One region of the Paenibacillus sp. FSL H7-0756 genome, then DNA from elsewhere that is predicted to be linked to it. Evidence: riboswitches for the same ligand, from Rfam matches in the RefSeq annotation. Region 1 holds a riboswitch; the other holds the start of a gene.

Region 1 (7,360 bases):
AGTGCATCCTTGCGGCGCTGCAGAATCCGTTCCAGCTTCGGATAGACCTTGAAGCCGGCCGGTACGCGCAGCAGCTCGCGGTTAATCTCCTGCAGCCCGGCCAGCGGGAAGGCAGTCGGACGCTGCTGGGGACTGTCGTTATCCAGCGCGACGGCGGTTTTGGACTCCGCATTCTTCTGTTTGCCTTCCTTCATCTGGTCAAAGGCCTGCTGAAGGACGCTCTCCGCCTCCGCAATCATGTTCTTGACATCATCCGCTGTGATTACCTTCTCACGCTCCAGGCGTTCAGCATAAGCGCGGTACACAGTAGGGTGGTTCCGCACTTTGCCGTACACAATCGGCTGGGTTGTCTCGGGATCATCCATTTCATTATGCCCGTGGCGGCGGTAGCCGATCAGATCAATCAGGAAGTCCTTCTTGAACATATGGCGGTAAGCACTGGCCAGACGGACTGCGGCAATACAGGCTTCCGGGTCATCGGCATTGACATGCACGATTGGAATTTCATACCCTTTGGCCAGGTCGCTGGCATAATGGGTGGAGCGGGAATCCTCGCTCTCTGTGGTGAAGCCGATCCGGTTATTGACGATAATATGCACAGTACCGCCATTCTGATAACCCTGCAATTTGCCGATATTAAGCGTCTCTGCGACAATGCCCTCTCCAGGGAAGGCGGCATCGCCGTGCATCAGCACAGCCATAGCCTTGCTTGTGTTCAGCTTAGGCAGTCCCGGAGCGTTGCGCTCTTCCTGTGCGGCGCGGGTGAAGCCCTCGACGACAGGATTGACGAATTCAAGATGGCTCGGGTTATTGGCCAGCGTGATCCGGGTGCGAACGGTCTCACCTTCGCGGACGGCACGGTCAGCCCCGAGATGGTACTTCACATCACCGCTCCAGCCGTAGGTCACGCCCATGGAGCCTTCCGAAGGGAACAGCTCCTTGTTCGGCGAGTGATGGAATTCCGAGAAAATAATATCATAAGGCTTGCCCAGAATATGAGCCAGCACATTAAGTCTTCCGCGGTGGGCCATGCCCATCAGGATATGCTCTGCGCCGTCATGCGCGGCGGCCCGCACAATCTCATCCAGCATCGGCACGAGGGCATCATTGCCCTCCAGGCTGAAGCGCTTTTGGCCGACAAAGGTCTTGTGCAGGAAGGTCTCGAAGTGCTCCACCTGAACCAGCCGCTTCAGCAGGTCTTTGCGCTCTGTATTATTCAGCGGGGCAGGGGAGGTCATCGATTCCGCCTGGCTGTTGAGCCAGCGCAGCTCGCGTTCATCATGTACATGCCCGAATTCGTAGGCAATGGTCTGGGTATAGGCCTGGCGCATTCTGTGGACGGCATCCATCGCGGTATGCACATCCGCAGGGGCATTATCCCAGATCAGCGAAGCAGGCAGAGCATTAAGATCCTCGCGGGTAAGCTCGTAGGTCTCCAGCTCCAGCCATTTGGCCATCGGGTTCGTGCTGCGCTCCAGCGGGTCAATGTCTGCGGCCATATGGCCGTATATCCGAATATTGGCGATCAGCTTCGAGGCCTTAACAGCCTTCTTGAGCCACTGCGCATCTGCTGATACGGCAGGGCTCGGAGCCCTCTCGGCATCGGGTGCCAGCGGAGGGGGGCCGGATACGGTGAAGAGATCACGGTAATGTTGTTCAACAGAAGAGGGGTCCTTGACAAATTGCTCATATCTTTCTTGGATGTAGCCCAGGTTGGGGCCGTAATATTTGCTCCATACTGTGTCGTTATAGGGCTCTTTGACTGCCATGAATAGGTCCTCCTAACGGATAAACTCCACGCGAGGCATCCAGTGTGCCACTTGGCGGAGCTGCAAATGTTTGCGGTTTCATTCTCACCTTATTGTGCTACTTTCCGGCGGGGTAATCAATTCATACTTTCGGTCAATCCGTTCGCAATTTGGCATGATTCATTACAGTATTCATACGGAACTATCATAAATAAGCAAAATTCCCCTCCGCTTCTTTTGCTTTTGTTAATTCTTAAGTGCTATCTAACTATAAATTCCTATCACAGTCCGTCATCTATACAAATGGGTAATTGTCTCTATACGAGGTTGCGCGCAGCGGTAAGACGGAGCAGTTAGAGTTCCCTTTAGTATATTTAAACTATTAGCTAGGGTTTGAACTTGGGACTGGAAATATTTATACAAGACGCTGGCAATTTCAGCTAAGTTTCCTCACATTTTATCATAAAAAAATTCCAGAAAACGACACACTAATCGCGCATGATCTTGTATAATGTTATTGCGGAGAACGGTTTCATCGATTCTTGCCAGATCCTTTCATGATGGAGAGGGTCCAGTTAAAGGTAAACCTGCCGAAAGACAGGGGCACAAAGTCTCGGATCTAAAGTAGAGATACTACAAAGTAGCAATACTACTATGATGGCCGGACTGCCTGGGGACGCGAAAATTCTAGGAGGAGATTTCTTGGATATGTCCAACCAGGGGAATGACGAGCTGCAGGCAGTAGATCTGGATTTAGAATGGGTGCACTTGCTGATGTCTGCCAAGCAGGCGGGGATCGCGGCGGAGGAGATCCGCCGGTTTCTAAGTGAGAAGGCGCTCCAGGCGATGTAAGGCGGTCATCATTGTTCGGATACATACAGAAAAGGCACAGCGTCCGGTACGCTGTGCCTTTTCTGTATGCCGCTTGAAAGCATGCCTTCGCCGAAGGCGGCCTCCCTGCCGTGCGGAGTCTTCCCTGTGACATACAATGCTGTGTTTAGTTGTCCTTTTGTTCCATGCGCCATTTCTGGTAATCGAGGAATTCCTTGAATTCACGTTTGCTTATACCGGAGGCCATAGCCTCCTGAACCAGCCGGAACCATTCCCCGTCCAGGGCCTGTTCTTCCGTCTCTGCCAGTCCGCCATACAGCAGTGCATGAATGGATACCTGAAGCGCGTCAGCGATTTTTTCGATGAATTGAATGGAGGGGTTGGATTGAATATTCCGTTCCACATTACTGAGGTATGATTTCGCCACATCAGCCTTATCCGCAAGCTCGGATAGCGAATAGCCCTTCTCCAGCCGGAGTTTGTGGATGCGGCTTCCCATAGTATCTGACACGATTACAACGCCCTCCGTACTTTTTTGGTAAAAGATAAGAAGTGATATGCTTCGCGCTATACCGTATCCCTATCTCTCTCGCGGAAACGGCACCGCCCGTTCATAGGAGGGACGGCAAAGCCGTTTTCACTTGTCAGTATAACAAAAAACCGCAAATCGGACAAAATCATTGAGCCGGCAGCCTGTAGAAAAGAAAATAGCACACCCGGCCCGGTTGGGGAAGGATGTGCTGTCTTGATGGATTCCTGATCTACTTGGCTTCTCCCACTCCTTGAAGAGCATCGAAGGTCCAGTTCAGAGCTAAGCCGTCACCCTGAAAAATGTTCTGATCGAGCGTATTGTCCACGAACTCGAAGGCGATCTTAAAGGTCTTGGAACCGGCTGCGGCAATCCCTCCCGGCAGGATACCTGCTGCTACGAGATCGTAGCTTGGGGTGTTCTTCAGATCCTTCAGGGAGATCTCGGACAGCACATGACCGCTTAGTGAACCGCCGGTGTACGAATTATCCAGGAGCTTGACCTTGAAGTGGTCTCCGAGATCCTGGCCCGCATTGTCGCCCTTGGCATCGGTTACGGTGTATGTGGTAGCGAGCTTGAGGAATTTGATATCCAGTGTGCCGTCATTGGACAAGGTAAAGGTGCGGACGGTGTAGTCTCCCGGCTTCAGATTCGTCAGCGCTACCGGAGTATTGAAGGAGGAGCCGAGCTTCAGCGTACCTGCGGCGAAGGTTGCGGTGCTTGTGGCTGTGGAGCTGAAGTAAGCGAAGGTGCCCCCGCCGATTAAAGACAAGCCCAGTGCTGCCGATGCTACGCCAAGACCCAATGTTTTTTTGATACCCATGATTGATTTCCTCCTCGAATGGTTTGTTTTGTTGGTAAATTATTTGAGACTGCCTTTTTCCTGGTTGGCTTCAAAATTCAGCGTCAGCGCAAGCGTATCGCCCTGATAATAGTTCTGCGGCTGGAGGGTTTCCTTGAAGGCAAACTGGATAGTCAGGTTATCCGAGGTACCGGCTTTAATGCCGGATTTCTCTCCGCCTAAGATCGCTCCGACAATTCCCCGGGCCACGAGATCGGGACTCTCTTTCTCCAGATCGGCCAGCGAGATGACCAGGAGCGGCAATTCTTGCTTATCCTTGTTCGCGAGGAAGGTCACAATAATATCATCCTTGAAATTATGGGAGCCGTTGTCTCCCAGAGCGTCTGTAATAGCCGATGAGGTGTGCAGTACCACTTTGGGAATGTTAAGCGTCCCGTCATTTATAAGCTTGAAATCTCTTAAGATGCTGTCTCCCGGCTTGAGGTTGCTGAGATTAACAATGACAGAGGGATCAGATTTAAGTGATAAAGTTCCGTTGTTAAAAGAAGATGAAGAAGTAGAAGTACTGCTGAAGTAAGCGAAGGTGCCTCCGCCGACCAGGGTCAAGCCTAATGCTGCCGATACAACTCCGAGACCTAATGTTTTTTTGACGTTCATTTGTTCATCCCTCTCTTAATGAGTCTATTGGGTGCATAGCCGGTGCTTCCGGCAAGCTGTATTGTGGCTCCGCGTTTCGTAAACGGGAGAGGACAATCGGTCATTGTACAAGGTCAGTCAAAGTATCAGGGGTGCCGGCGCTGGCTGCGGATGAGGAGACATTTTTCTTTTCCAGTGCCGCAACGGCCTTCCAGGAAGAATACAGCGCGTAGAGGAGCAGCAGCAGTCCGGGAATAATCATCAGCACTACGCTTCCGGCTTTGGAGACTGCGAAGCTCATGGCATAGCCCACATAGGGTACGGTTACACCGGTGTACTCACCTACTACATTCGTGGAGCTGACGGCTGCTGTGTCGGCGGCATCATTATTGTCGCCCTTGGTGGTGTAGCTGGCTTCCCCCAGTGCATTGTTCAGCTCGGCATCGACCACGCGGTGGGTGATCAGAATATTATCGGGATTCAGAAAAGTGATCACATCGCCTTTCTGAAAACGGGTCATGTCCCCGCCCGGCTTAATGGCTACAATGGAACCGGTCTGGATGCCGGGCTCCATGGAGCCGGACAATACCGTTTTGATCTGATAGCCGAAGAAGGAGGGCTCGCCGCCGGAGGCTTTGGAGATCACAACGGCTGTGATCAGCACCAGGAACACTAGCAGAATCAGTGTGGAGATGATCGTATTGGCTATTTTTCGGATGCGCATCTTATTCGCCGCCTTTGCTGGTGTCGGATTGTGGAGACGGTGTAGCTGTAGGAGAAGGCTGCCCGCCGTCCACGACAGTACCTGGAATTACGCTGCCTGGTTCATGATCTGGAGTTGCCACCGGTAAAAGAATCTCAGGCGCAGGCGTGGCCGCTGGAGCAATAACCTCTGCTGCTGCTGAAGCTGTGGGGACTGGATTGTCCTGTACAGGAGCTGTTGGAGCGGGCTCCTCTGCCGGCTGGCTTTTGTCGGGAGGACTGGTTGCGGGCGGCTGGTTCTGGGCTTGTTCATGCTCCAGCTTCAGCGCTTCGTCAGCAGCCTTCTGCTTCTCTAGGGCGAGCCGTTCGGCTTCCTCCGCTCTGGCTTTCTCGGTCTTTTCAAGTGCCAGGCGTTCCTCTTCCTCTTGCTGTGCCTTCGCCTTGTCCTCAAGGGCCGTCTTGGCGTCAGCGATTTCTGCCAGCCGTTCCTGCAAGGTGTGGATTGTGGAGGACAGGGTATCCTTGGACGCCGTTAATTCGGTGTTCAACTGCTCGTACGCGGCCAGCAGCGCGGGGGAGACCTGCGAATCTGCCTGATAGGCGCTGGTTACGAACGAGAGGATAGGCTCCTCGGCTGGGAAGCTGTAGTCATCCTGCCGGAGTAAGATGCGGTCGGGATTGCCGGTAGGCAAGGATCCGCCGATATCATGAATCGAGCCGAGGTATTGCACAATTCCGCTTAACGTCTCCGCCAGCGTCTCCGACAGAATCCCGCTTTGATGAAGACTCTCTTGAATCTGGTCGAAGAACTGTGCATCACGGATTTCCAGACAGTTAGGATCGAGATTCACCATATAACCTCCGAGCTTGTGCAGGATGGCCGCTGCGTAGCCAATTTCCTGCAGGATTTGTTGCCAGACCGTCCCGTTGAAGCTTAGTTGCTTATCCAGCAGATCGATCTCGCTGCCAGCTTGAGTGAGCTCAGACGAGAGTTCGTCCGCAGCCTGACCCAGCTCTGCAAGCGATAGCTCTCCGGTAGCGGCTGAGGAGGTGTTATACACTCCACTGATGCTATGGCTGCCAAGGGAAGATTTCAGCTCTATGAGGGTGCTTAGGTGCCCGCTGAATTCGGACAACAGCTGTTCAATCTGACCCGGGAATACCGAGCACAGCCCGATGGAGCTGATCTGCTCCTGTGAGGTGTTGAACTCTCCATAGGTGCTGCCGATCTGGCCCGAGGTGTAGATCAGAAGCACAGAGACAGCCATACCCGATTGCAGAATCCGCAGGCCGAGCCTCCTGGTTTTTCGTTTGCGCCGCTTGGCAGATCTGGGGTACATAGCTAAGCCCCCTCTCAACTTGCTAATGAGTTATTCGTTATATTCGTTCTTAATAAAGAACGATATCGTAAACAAATCATACACTGCGCCGCTTGAAAAAGAAAAATCTTAATTTCAGCGGAATGTTCGCAATAAAGTACGAATTGGGTGCGATATCTCGCTGTATCTGCGGTTATCGCTGTTTTTCACAAATGTTCTTTATAAAGAACGAACGGGACGGGTGGGAGGAGCGGAGAAAGGTGAGAGAAAGATGAGGGGGAGATGAAGTGAATAGGCGTTGTTCGCAGATAGTGGGCGGTTAGCGGAAATGAGGGGCACAAGTGCACCTTAATGGGGCGAAAGTGGGGGAGAGCGGAAATGAGGAAGGTAATCGGGCTCAATGTATGCGAAAAAGCGAATACAATCAGTCAGCTGCATCAGTTGGCTAAACGAAGGGGCTGTCCCAAAAGCAGCGATTCTTCCGTTAATGGAGAATCGCTGCTTTCTTTTTTGGGAAGAGAATTCAAATGATATTCTCTTATGATTTGGGTGTTTCGTATACCGCTTAAACAGCGATTGGAACAACGTTCTATTTGCGGAGCGTCCACCTAAGTGCTTACGTTGATCCTACTCCACAATAAAGAGCTGTCCCAAGCAACCAATTCATCGCTTTTGGGACAGCCCTCTCCGCTAGTTTTATGAAAATGTCCGGTTTCGCCGAATCTGAACCTGTTCAATCAGGTGATTTCTGGTGAAATCCAAGTTCAGGGTAGCTTCTCCCCGCGCGAGGTGA
Region 2 (7,360 bases), on a different contig from region 1:
GCTTAAGGCCATTGATGAGGTGGAGTCCTATGCGTGGGATATCGACCAGATTATGGGCCATGCACGCAAATTCGATGAGCAGGCGTTTATGGTTCAGTTCAAGCAGTATGTAGAACAGGCCTACGTCAATTTCCTAAAAGGAGGATGAAAGTATGAAACTCGCAGTGATTGGTACCGGCTATGTAGGACTTGTATCAGGCGTATGCTTTACCCTAAATGGAAATCATGTCATCTGTGTGGATAAGGATGAGGAGAAAATCAATAAGCTGAACCGGATGGAATCTCCCATCTATGAGCCGGGCATTGAGGCCCTGATCGAAATGAATCTGCGCGAGGGCCGGCTGAGCTTCTCGTCCGATCTTCAGGAGTCGGTCCGCCGCTCCGATATCGTCATTCTTGCCGTGGGTACACCTTCCTTGCCGGGCGGCGAAGCCGACCTGAGATATATTGAAGGAGCGGCTGCTGAGATTGCACAGGCGATGGAAGGCTACAAGATTATTATGACCAAGTCGACCGTCCCTGTTGGCACTAATGAGCGTATCCGCCAGCTGATCTCCTCCCTCACGAATCATCCCTTCGATATCGTCTCTGCGCCTGAATTCCTCCGTGAAGGCTCTGCCATCCGCGACACGCTTCATCCCGACCGGATCGTCATCGGACTGGATAATCCGGCCCTTGAGCCAACGATGCGCGAGCTTCATCAGGGCTTCACAGAGAATGTATTCGTCACGGATATCCGCAGCGCCGAGATGATCAAATATGCCTCGAATGCTTTTCTGGCGACAAAGATCTCCTTCATTAATGAGATTGCCAACATTTGCGAAAAGGTAGGAGCAGATGTCACCGAAGTCGCAGGCGGCATGGGGATGGACCAGAGAATCGGTTCGACCTTCCTGCAGGCCGGTATCGGTTATGGCGGCTCCTGCTTCCCGAAGGACACCAATGCGTTGATCCAGATTGCCGGTAACGTGGATTATGAGTTCAAGCTGCTCAAATCCGTCGTTGAAGTCAATAAAGGCCAGCGCTTCATGATTATCTCCAAGCTGCATGAATCGCTTGGCAGCCTGCGCGGCGCGGTCATCGGCATCTGGGGGCTTGCCTTCAAGCCCAATACCGATGATGTCCGCGAGGCCCCGGCCCGTGAGATTGTTGAGGCGCTGGTAGCCGAAGGCGCCATCGTGAAGCTGTATGATCCGATTGCGGCCGATAACTTCCGCAAGGAATACGATCACCCGCAGCTCCGCTGGTGCGGACTGGCGGAAGAGGCTGCCGAGGGCAGCGATGCTGTCTGCCTGCTGACCGACTGGAGCCAGTTCAAGGAGATCAACCTGCACCAGCTCGCCGGAACCATGCGCCGCCAGGTGCTGATCGACGGCCGCAACGTCTATAGCAAAGAGCAAATCGAAGGCACCGGCCTCGAGTACATCTCTGTCGGCCGCCCGCAGATGGGCGGGCTTAGCGGATTCTCCGCCAGCGTGGCTGGCGCGGTGTAAGGCCGGCTCAGCCTTGCTGAACGCGCCACGCCGGGGGTGGTCTGCGCGGTGAAATAAGAGGTATAAATCCCCTTGAATGCGCCGAAAGTGGGCTGCGCGGTGAAAAGAGAGGGATAAATCCCCTTGAATGCGCCGAAAGTGGGCTGCATGGTGAAATGAAGAGCATTAGTGCCCCTGATTTCTCGAATGTTGGCTAAATGAGCAAATGAAGAGCACAAGTGCCTGTACTTAAACTAACCAGCTTCTGCCGCCGCAAACTTATGCGGCGAGCCCTTGGCACAAGAGTCTTGAATTCCGGTCTTGAATTCCATTGTCTTGGATTCTCTTGTCCTATACTCTTGTTCTTTCCAGCCGCTAACTCAGCGGTGACGCCTTGGAACAAGCGGCACTTAAGAGTCTTTGAGCCTCTGAGCCTTTGAATCTTTCGCCGCTGGAACAATATAGCGGCAGCCCGGCCCCCTTGCCGCTACAACAAGCGGCAATACCCGGATCTTTAGCCGGGAGCTTCGCCTGCGGGCGAAGCGGATATAAAAAGTAAAGCCGGTTATGAAATGGAGTGGAGAGGAATTTTGGAGCTGTAGGAGCGTTAGCGTCCGCCTTTGTCTCCGGATGTTATCTGCTGCAAGCAATATAATCAACAACATCTGGAGACAACAGCGGCCGTAAGCCCAAAATTCCTTGCAGCGACCCTCATAACAGGCGGGATTTTAACACACAGCCGAAATAAGAAATACCCAATAACAATACGATACGGAGGGTTCACTATGAAACTAGTACTTCTATCAGGCGGCTCCGGCAAGCGGCTCTGGCCGTTGTCCAATGATTCACGCTCCAAGCAATTTCTGAAGGTACTGGCAAGTCCGGCAGGTGAACCGGAATCAATGGTACAACGGGTATGGAGACAGCTGGAGGAGAACGGCATGGCCGGGTCCTCTTATCTGGCGACCGGACGCAGCCAGGTGGAGATGATCCAGAGTCAGCTCGGCAGCGAGGTGCCGATCATCGTGGAGCCGGAGCGGCGGGATACCTTCCCGGCCATTGCGCTGACGGCGGCCTATTTGTATTCCATCGCGGGGGTGTCTCCAAGCGAGACCGTGGCGATTCTGCCGGTGGACCCATACGTGGAATCCTCCTTTTTCGAAACGGTGCTGCAGCTGGAGAACACCATGCTGGTGAGCGGGGCGAACCTGGCGTTGATGGGCGTAGTTCCCGAGCATGCTTCGGAGAAATACGGCTACATTATTCCAACCGGCGCAGATGCGGGAGCGAATGGTTATCTGCAGGTCAGCCACTTTCAGGAGAAGCCGGACCGTGTGCAGGCCGAGGAGCTGATCAGCCAAGGCGCGCTCTGGAACTGCGGGGTGTTCGCCTTCCGTCTGGGTTACCTGCTGGATATCCTGCAGCGCAAAGGATTGCCGCTGAATTACGAGGAGCTGCAGAAGCAGTATAAGCTGCTGTCGTCCATCAGCTTCGATTATGAAGTGGTGGAGAAAGAGGAGAACATCGTCGTGCAGCCGTACGCCGGATTCTGGAAGGACCTGGGTACCTGGAACACCCTTACCGAAGAAATGAGCAGCAACCATGTCGGTAAAGGCTTCGTAACAGCAGACTCCGAAGGCACCTGTCTCATTAACGAGCTGGATATTCCGATTACCGTGATCGGGGCGAAGGATCTGATTATCGCCGCCAGCCCGGACGGTATTCTGGTGACGCACAAGACCGAGAGTCCGCGGATCAAGGAAGTGCTGAAGTCTTTTGAACAAAGACCGATGTACGAGGAACGCCGCTGGGGTCATTACAAGGTGATAGATTATGTGAAATATGATGAGGGCAACGAGGTGCTGACCAAGCGGATTTTCATCAATGAGGGTAAAAATATCAGCTATCAGCTGCATCACAAACGCAGTGAAATCTGGACCTTCGTCAGCGGGGAAGCCAGTATTGTCATCAATGAGAAGATGCATACGGTGAAGGCGGGAGATGTGGTGCGGATACCGGAAGGGACCAAGCATGCCATTCTTGCTCTTACCGATGTGGAGTTCATTGAGGTGCAGACGGGGTCGGAGCTGGTAGAGGAAGATAATATCCGTATTACTCTGGACTGGGAGGATATAGCGCTACATCAGTTCATTTCGTAGGTCTAACTTATCTATTTAACCATTTGTTACAGAATCAAAACAGGTACTCGGAACTATTTATTCGGAAAAATTCGCGTTTGCTCTACAAAAAAATTGCATAAAGACGATAATTTACGGTAAGAGGGATTGATCCTTCCAAAACGACAAAGGCAAACCTGATCGAAAGACAGGGACGCAAAGCTATAGGGCCTTCGCAAGAGTGGCAGCCTGGCTACCGAAAGGAAGAGAATATTGTGAAAACTTACCGTAAGTCTCGTTTGCTCTGCGCTGTGCTGTCGCTGGCCGTGGTATTGTCTGCTGTACCTGTGGGACTGGGAATCGCCCCTTCCACCGTCAAGGCTGCCTCCTCTGAAGGAGCGCCGGTGAACCCTAACGCCTCAGCGGAGGCGGTCAAGCTGCTGAATAATCTGTATGGTATCTCGGGAAATGGAATCATTACAGGCCAGCATGACTATTTCGAGAGTCCGGATGAGCTGAGCAACAAGCTGAAGGGAACAAGCGGACAATACGCAGCACTGCATGGTTATGAGCTGGGAGCAATCGGTGGGCAGAGTGAGAGCGGAGTAGCTGCACAACGCAAAAATATCGTCTGGAGTGCGACGAACTGGTCCAGAGCGGGCGGCATTGTCGCCATGACCTTTCACCAGAATCTGCCGGGCACCAAGTACGAATGGTCCAATGTGCAGAAGTCAATCACCCAGGCGCAATTTAACAAATACGTAACCCCCGGAACGCCAGAGTATAATGCGCTGATCACCGATTTGGATAAAGTAGCTGTCTCTCTGAAAAGCCTGCGGGATGCTAAGGTTCCGATCCTCTGGAGACCTTACCACGAAATGAACGGCGGCTGGTTCTGGTGGGGGAAGAAAGATAATTTTACATCCCTGTGGAATATTATGTATGACCGGTTCGTGAACGTTCATCAGTTAAATAATCTGCTCTGGGTATGGAACCCGAATGCGCCTAATGCAAACTCCGATCCCTATCCGCGGACTTATCCGGGTGCGGACAGAGTGGATGTGCTGGCAGCAGATATATATAATAACGACTACTCCAATAAATATCATGATGATCTGACCAGTCTGGCTGGCGGCAAACCGATCGGCATCGGCGAGAATGGTGAAATGCCGAACATCTCGAAGCTGAAGCTGAATCAGCAGAATTACGTGTTTATGATGAACTGGGGCAAGATGCTCTACGAGAATAACAGCACAGCTACGATCAAGAATTTTATGAATGACAGCTACACACTGACCCGTGACCAATATAAGGCCTGGTCTGCTCCGGCGGCGGCTCCTAAGCCAACCGCAACGCCGACGCCTACAGCAACGCCGACGCCGACACCGACACCGACGCCAACCGCAACGCCGACACCGGCGCCAACCGCAACACCGGCGCCAACCGTTGCGCCGAAGCCGGTCCCAACCTCCGGTGATCCGGAGAGTAAGCCTGCCCAGAATGGCTTGCTTGGAGAATACTTCAAGAACATGACGCTCTCGGGAACACCGGTTATGGTCCGTAACGATGATGTCATCAGCTTCAATTGGCGTCAGAGTACTCCTAATGCCGCACTCGGCGTAGATTACTTCTCGATCCGCTGGACCGGCCAGATTAAGCCGGCTTACAGTGAGAGCTATCAGTTCTATACTACATCGGATGACGGTATCCGCTTGTGGGTGAACGGTACAGCCGTCATTGACAGCTGGGTTAAGCAGAGCGGAACGGCCCGCACAGGAACCATAGCCTTGACTGCCGGGCAACTATACGATATCAAGGTAGAGTATTACGAGAATGCAGGCGATGCGAATGTCCATCTGATGTGGCAGAGCCCCAGCCAGGTGAAGGGAACCGTACCTTCAAGTGCACTTTTCTCCAGAGCAGGCAACACATCCATACCTGCTCCGGCTGCAACAGCAGTACCGACAACGGTACCAGCAGCGACAGCAGTGCCAGCACCGACAGCAACGCCGGCACCAGTAACGACACCAATGCCAACACCAGCACCAACACTGACGCCAGCACCGACACCAGTGCCTACGCCAACGCCGACAGCGGCTCCTGTTCCCGTTCCTTCTCCTACAGCAACACCGGTGGATCTGCCGGTAGAAGTCCCTGCTGCCAATGGGTTGTACGCGGAATACTTCAATAACATGACGCTATCGGGCGAACCCGCTGCAGTGCGCACCGATGCGGTGCTTGATTTCAACTGGCGCCAAGGCTCGCCGGATGCCGCTATCGGCGTAGACTTCTTCTCTGTCCGCTGGAGTGGCAAGATTAAGCCGCTGTACACAGAGACGTATCAGATTTATACCCATTCTGATGACGGTATCCGCGTACGGGTGAACGGTGAGCTTGTGATTGACAGCTGGGTGAAGCAGAGCGGCACCGAACGCATGGGCAGCATCAGCCTGACCGCAGGCGAGCTGTATGATATTCAGGTAGAGTATTATGAGAATCAAGGGGATGCAAAAGCGCGGCTAATGTGGCAGAGTCCGAGCCAAGCCAAAGGTACCGTTCCGGCAAGCGCGCTGTTCCTCCCGTCCGCTTCCTAAGCTCATAAGGTCCGCAGCTGTGTTCATCATTGGCGCTGTTACTGGTTAAGACGTTACAATTATAAATCCTGTAAGCCACTCTTAATGGCCCTGCTTACCAGCAGGGCTACTAAGCTATAGAAAGGCAGATAATCCGGGAGGCTTAACCTCCGGGGCCTGCCTGAGAGTGTGGCTGGAGAAAGGAGATTACATTGAACACTTACCGTAAGTACAGGCTATATACAACTATTTTTCCTCTAATCCTTATCCTTTCATTACTTCCATGGGGGGAAGGGCGCAGTCTGCCCGCAGCCGCCAAGGTTACGGCACCTGCCGCCCCCGCTCCCATAAAGCCCATTAATCCTTCGGCCTCCAAGGAGGCTTCCGCACTGTTAAGCTATCTTAGTAATCTTAGCGACAAGGGGATGATATCCGGCCAGCATGATTACCTGGAGAGCCCCGATGAATTCAATAATAAGCTCCGCACAACAAGCGGCCGCTATGCCGTTCTGCATGGCTATGAGCTGGGAGCCATAGGCAACCAGTCTAAGGAGACCATTGCCAGACAGCGTCAGGCTGTCGTGGACAGCGCCATACGATGGCATGAGGGCGGCGGCATTGTCGCCATGACCTTCCATCAGAATCTGCCGGGAACCGCGCCGGTATGGACCAATGTGCAGAAGCCGCTTAGCCAGGATCAATTCAAGCAGTACGTCACTCCCGGAACGCCGCAGTATAAGGCTTTGGTTGCTGAGCTGGATGAAGTGGCCAAGTATCTGGGTGAGCTGCGCGATGCCGGAGTTCCGGTGTTATGGCGGCCCTATCATGAAATGAACGGCGGCTGGTTCTGGTGGGGGCAGAAGGATGACTTTGCGAAGCTCTGGGACCTGGTCTATGACCGCATGGTGAAGACGCATAAGCTGAACAATCTGCTGTGGGTGTGGAATCCGAATGCCCCCAACAAGTCGTCTGAGCCGTATGCCGCCTATTTTCCCGGCACCGCCAAGGTGGATATTCTGGCCGCCGACATTTACGACAATGATTTCAAGCAGTCTTATTATGACAGCCTCCTGAAGCTTGCAGGCGGCAAACCAATAGGCATCGGGGAGAGCGGAGAGCTTCCAGACCCTGTCATCATGTCTCAAAAACAAAGCAAATGGGTATATACGATGACATGGGGCAAGATGCTGGTGGAGAA

The links. Region 1 has a riboswitch for cyclic di-GMP ahead of NST04_RS01570 (anti-repressor SinI family protein). Riboswitches for the same ligand answer to the same signal wherever they lie in the genome.
Region 2: another riboswitch for cyclic di-GMP. It lies ahead of NST04_RS27505 (PA14 domain-containing protein); the one in region 1 lies ahead of NST04_RS01570 (anti-repressor SinI family protein).

Annotation. Positions count from the first base shown of each region.
Region 1 is NZ_JBBOVT010000001.1:351,914-359,273, reverse strand. It holds gene NST04_RS01575 (2-oxoglutarate dehydrogenase E1 component) at 1-1,769, opposite strand, end outside; cyclic di-GMP riboswitch class I at 2,319-2,422, shown strand; gene NST04_RS01570 (anti-repressor SinI family protein) at 2,457-2,600, shown strand; gene NST04_RS01565 (helix-turn-helix domain-containing protein) at 2,746-3,078, opposite strand; gene NST04_RS01560 (TasA family protein) at 3,341-3,931, opposite strand; gene NST04_RS01555 (TasA family protein) at 3,971-4,567, opposite strand; gene sipW (signal peptidase I SipW) at 4,668-5,270, opposite strand; gene NST04_RS01545 (hypothetical protein) at 5,272-6,588, opposite strand; gene NST04_RS01540 (aldo/keto reductase) at 7,332-7,360, opposite strand, start outside.
Region 2 is NZ_JBBOVT010000003.1:375,782-383,141, forward strand. It holds gene NST04_RS27490 (glycosyltransferase) at 1-148, shown strand, start outside; gene NST04_RS27495 (UDP-glucose dehydrogenase family protein) at 153-1,493, shown strand; gene NST04_RS27500 (sugar phosphate nucleotidyltransferase) at 2,258-3,631, shown strand; cyclic di-GMP riboswitch class I at 3,770-3,850, shown strand; gene NST04_RS27505 (PA14 domain-containing protein) at 3,865-6,183, shown strand; gene NST04_RS27510 (glycosyl hydrolase) at 6,375-7,360, shown strand, end outside.